Regions from separate parts of the Streptomyces sp. NPDC019224 genome, predicted to be linked through region 1. Evidence: riboswitches for the same ligand, from Rfam matches in the RefSeq annotation. Region 1 holds a riboswitch; the other holds the start of a gene.
The links. Region 1 has a riboswitch for glycine ahead of gcvT (glycine cleavage system aminomethyltransferase GcvT). Riboswitches for the same ligand answer to the same signal wherever they lie in the genome.
Positions count from the first base shown of each region.

Region 2: another riboswitch for glycine. It lies ahead of gcvP (aminomethyl-transferring glycine dehydrogenase); the one in region 1 lies ahead of gcvT (glycine cleavage system aminomethyltransferase GcvT).

Region 1 is NZ_JBEYCF010000018.1:91,733-94,114, reverse strand. Features, by position in the region: gene ABZ564_RS14625 (enhanced serine sensitivity protein SseB) at 1-58, opposite strand, end outside; gene ABZ564_RS14620 (AAA family ATPase) at 181-864, opposite strand; glycine riboswitch at 1,046-1,139, shown strand; gene gcvT (glycine cleavage system aminomethyltransferase GcvT) at 1,283-2,382, shown strand, end outside.
Region 2 is NZ_JBEYCF010000036.1:62,996-65,377, forward strand. Features, by position in the region: gene gcvP (aminomethyl-transferring glycine dehydrogenase) at 1-1,011, opposite strand, end outside; glycine riboswitch at 1,204-1,301, opposite strand; gene ABZ564_RS22240 (PRC-barrel domain-containing protein) at 1,418-1,786, shown strand; gene ABZ564_RS22245 (DNA polymerase IV) at 1,711-2,382, opposite strand, start outside.

The DNA.
Region 1 (2,382 bases):
GTTCGTTGGCCGGCCAGCCGCCCTGCGGCCGGCTCCCGGCCTGTGCCGGAATGTCCACTGCTTCCCTCTCGCCCCGTTGCCGTGCAGCAAGAGGTTAAGGCCTGTTCCGGCCGTCGCGCCCCCTCGGGGGCGCCTTGTCCCGGGCCCGCGGCCGCTGTCCGCCCTTCGGACGGGCCGCGCTCAGCCGTCGGTCTGTGCGTCTGCGAACGTGATCCGCGCGAGGGAACCGGCCGCCTCGCGGTCCAGCAGCACCGCCGAGGCGCAGCCGCGCGGCAGCAGGCCCGCCTCGGTGTCCCGCAGCAGCTTGCCCACGGCCCTGCGGTGCCGGGCGAAGGCGTACGCGGAGACGCCCCGGCCCCGTTCGCGCTGGCCCTCGCGCGCGGTGCGGGCGGAGACGTCGAGCAGGACCAGGTGCAGGCTCCGGCCGCGTCTGCGGGCCTGGCGGGCGAGCCGGGCGCGGACCCAGCTCTGGGTGCCGCAGTCGTGGACCACCACGGATGCGCCCGAGCGCAGCACCCGCCACAGCCCCCAGTAATGAGCGAGGCGGACGAGCGGCCGGTAGAGGGTGTAGGGGAGTAAACGGGGCATCCGGCGGGCCCAGCGGTCCCGGGTGTCCTGGGAGTCGACGGCGTGCGCCGGGGCGGCGCGGGCGAGCAGGGTCGACTTGCCGCTCCCGGGCAGTCCGGAGACCACCACGATGTCCCCGGCGGCGAACCACAGGACGCGCGGACCGCGCCCGGCCCGGCCGCGCAGGTCCCGGACGAGGGGCGGGCCGGCACCCACCGCCCGCCGGGGCGGCGAGCCCGGCTGCGCGGGCAGCGCGCCGTGTGCGGGCCCCGCGGTCGTCGCGTAGTGCAACGTCATCGCCTCCCCCTGGCCGTACGGCCGACGCGTGCTGTCATACCTACCCCGGAAGTGTAAAGAAAAGGTAATGCGACACAACCGTCCGACCCGCCGGAATCCCGTACGGACCGGGAGCGGTCCCGGCGCCCCGCTCACCCGGAATGCGTGCGATGATGACCCCGCCAACTGCATAAAGGCCGCTTGAATCCGCGCGGGAGAGTTCCGGCCCCCGTGCCGGGCGCCGAAGGAGCAAGATCCTCCCTTGAATCTCTCAGGCCCCGTACCGCGTGGATGAGGCAGATCTGAAAAGCGAGCCGCTTCGCGGCTCCACCCAAGGTGCAAGCCGGACCCCCCGGGGGCTTTCGGCGAACCTCTCAGGTTCCGATGACAGATGGGGAGGGATCGTCCTCGTCACCGTCATGCCCTGGGAGCCCCGTCCATGAGCACCACCCCCCGTCTCACCGCCCTCGACGCGTTGCACCGCTCGCTGGGCGCCACGATGACCGACTTCGCGGGCTGGGACATGCCGCTGCGTTACGCCAGCGAGCGCGAGGAGCACAACGCCGTCCGCACGAAGGCCGGCCTCTTCGACCTCTCCCACATGGGTGAGATCACCGTCACCGGCGTCCAGGCCGTGGACCTGCTGAACTACGCGCTGGTCGGCAACATCGGCACCGTCTCGACGGGCCGCGCCCGCTACACGATGATCTGCGCCGAGGACGGCGGCATCCTGGACGACCTGATCGTCTACCGCCTCCAGGAGACGGAGTACATGGTCGTCGCCAACGCAGGCAACGCCCAGCTCGTCCTCGACACGCTCACCGAGCGCGCCGCCGGCTTCGACGCCGAGGTGCGCGACGACCGCGACGCCTACGCGCTGCTCGCCGTCCAGGGCCCCGAGTCCCCGGCGATCCTCGCGGCCGTGACCGACGCCGACCTGGACGGCCTGAAGTACTACGCCGGGCTGCCCGGCACGGTCGCGGGGGTGCCCGCGCTGATCGCCCGTACCGGCTACACCGGCGAGGACGGCTTCGAGCTGTTCGTCGCGCCCGGCCACGCCGAGCGGCTGTGGAAGGCGCTCACCGAGGCGGGCGCCCCGCACGGCCTGATCCCGTGCGGGCTCTCCTGCCGTGACACGCTGCGCCTGGAGGCGGGCATGCCGCTGTACGGGCACGAGCTGACCACCTCGCTGACCCCGTTCGACGCCGGGCTCGGCCGGGTCGTGAAGTTCGAGAAGGAGGGCGACTTCGTCGGCCGCAAGGCCCTCCAGGCCGCCGCCGAGCGCGCCGAGACCGCCCCGCCCCGCAAGCTCGTCGGCCTGGTGGCCGAGGGCCGCCGGGTGCCGCGCGCCGGGTTCCCGGTCGTCGCGGACGGCCAGGTCATCGGCGAGGTCACCTCGGGCGCGCCCTCCCCGACGCTGGGCAAGCCGATCGCCATGGCGTACGTCGACGCGGCGCACGCCGAGCCGGGCACCGCGGGCGTCGGCGTCGACATCCGGGGCAGCCACGAGCCGTACGAGGTCGTGGCGCTCCCGTTCTA
Region 2 (2,382 bases), on a different contig from region 1:
GGTGGCCTTCTCGCGGCGGATGTGCTGCTCGCGGGTCTGCAGGGCCAGCCGGTACGCCTTGTTCCCGTCGGCGTCCACGGAGACGCCGACGAGGCGGCCGGGCAGGCTGCGCGCGAACGTGTCGCGGACCGCCATGTAGCCGGCGTGCGGCCCGCCGAAGCCCATCGGCACGCCGAAGCGCTGCGTGGTGCCGACGGCGATGTCGGCGCCCAGGTCGCCGGGCGAGGTGAGCAGGGTGAGGGCCAGCAGGTCGGCGGCCACGGTGACGATCGCGCCCAGCCCGTGCGCCTGGTCGATCACGGGCTTGAGGTCCCGGACGGCGCCGGAGGCGCCGGGGTACTGGAGCAGCACGCCGAAGACGCCGCGCTCGGCGATCTCGGCCGGGATGCCCTCGGTGAGGTCGGCGACGACGACCTCGACGCCGGTCGGCTCGGCGCGGGTCTCGATGACGGCGACGGTCTGCGGCAGGGCGTCGGCGTCGACCAGGAAGACGCCGTTCTTGACCTTGCCGACGCGCCGGGCCAGTGCCATGGCCTCGGCGGCGGCGGTGCCCTCGTCGAGCAGCGAGGCGCCGGAGGTGGGCAGACCGGTCAGCTCGGCGACCATCGTCTGGAAGTTCAGGAGGGCTTCGAGGCGGCCCTGGGAGATCTCGGGCTGGTACGGCGTGTAGGCCGTGTACCAGGCGGGGTTCTCCATGACGTTGCGCAGGATCACCGGCGGGGTGAACGTGCCGTAGTAGCCGAGCCCGATCATCGGGGCGAGGACCTGGTTGCGGTCGGCGAGCCGGCGCAGCTCGGCCAGCACCTCGGCCTCGGTCCGGGCCTCGGGCAGCTTCAGCGCCTCGGTGCTCTTGATCACGTCGGGCACGGCGGCCGCGGTCAGCTCGTCCAGCGAGCCGTAACCGACCTGGGCGAGCATCTTCGCCTGCGCCTCGGCGTCCGGGCCGATGTGGCGCTGCTCGAAGGGGATGCCCTGTTCCAGCTGCGAGAGCGGGGTGCGACGGGGGGTCATGATGGAGGCCTCCTGGTCTGTCACGACCTGCGAGGGGCACCACGGCGCCGGGTGCCCGAACGGCCTCCCCCTCTGTCATCTCAACCTGAGAGCTTCACCGGCTCCACGCGGGCGCCGGCTTTCACCGTCGGTGAGGGTGAGGCTCCGCCCGGCCCACGGCCGCGCGCAACCCGCCCTGCTTTCCAGAGTGACCTCGTCCGTGCGGTACGGGGGCCTGAGAGATTCCGGGGAGGATTTGCTCCTTCGGCGTCGGCCGGATCAGCTCCGGACGACTCTCCCGCACGGGGTCAGCAGCCATGACCAGCCTACCAGCGGGGTACAGGGCGAGAATTCCCGAGTGGCCAAGACCGCGGAACTGCACTTCTGTAGTCCCTGTGGACCAGCCGCGACCAGTGTGGGAGGGACCGTGCAGACCGACATCGACCCGCGCAGCCTGATCGGCCGCAAGGCCTTCGACCGCAAGGGCACCAAGATCGGGACCGTGGACGAGGTGTACCTCGACGACGCGACCGGGGTACCCGAATGGGCGGCCGTGCGCACCGGCCTCTTCAGTCGTGACGCCTTCGTCCCGCTGGAGCCCAGCGAATTCGTCGAGGACACGCTGCGCGTCCCCTTCGACCGGGCACTGATCAAGGCCGCGCCCGACTTCGGCGTGGGCCGCCACCTCTCGCCGGAACAGGAGCTCCGGCTCTACCGGCACTACGGCCTGGACGCCGCCCCCGGCGAGCCGGCCCCGGACCGCGACTTCGGCCGGCTGGCGGGCCAGGAGGAGTAGTCCGGCACCTCCCGGACGAGCGGCAGGGGCTCGGCGGCCCGCAGCGCGGGGTCGTCGACACGGAACGTCCGCACCCGGCCGGGCGCGGACCCCGGTTCCTCGAACCGCACGGTCACCCGGCCGACCCCGCTGCCCTGCACCCAGCCGTGTCCGTGGACCTCGTGCCGCACGTCGTGCCCGGCCGGCCAGCGCCGCGCCGCGAGCTGCGCCGCCTCGTCCGGGCCCGGCTCGGCGTCCGCGGGCTCCTCGCGGCCGCCGGTGTCGTCCGGGGGCCGTACGCCGGCGTCGTCCGCCGGGGCCGCCCGCTCACCGGCGGCCTGGGCGAACAGGTCCTCCTGGGTGAAGGCGGCGAGCCCCGTGACGCCCACGCCCAGCAGCCGCACTCCCCCGGTGGTGTCCACGGCCTCCAGCAGCCGGGCGGCTGCCTCCCGGACCACCGCGGGGTCGTCCGTGGGTCCGCGCAGCGTCTCGGAGCGGGTCAGCGTGGAGAAGTCGTAGCGGCGCACCTTCAGAACCACCGTGCGCCCCGAGCGCCCGGCCGCCCTCAACCGCTGGACGCACCGGTCGGCCAGCCGCTCCACCTCGGTGCGCACCCG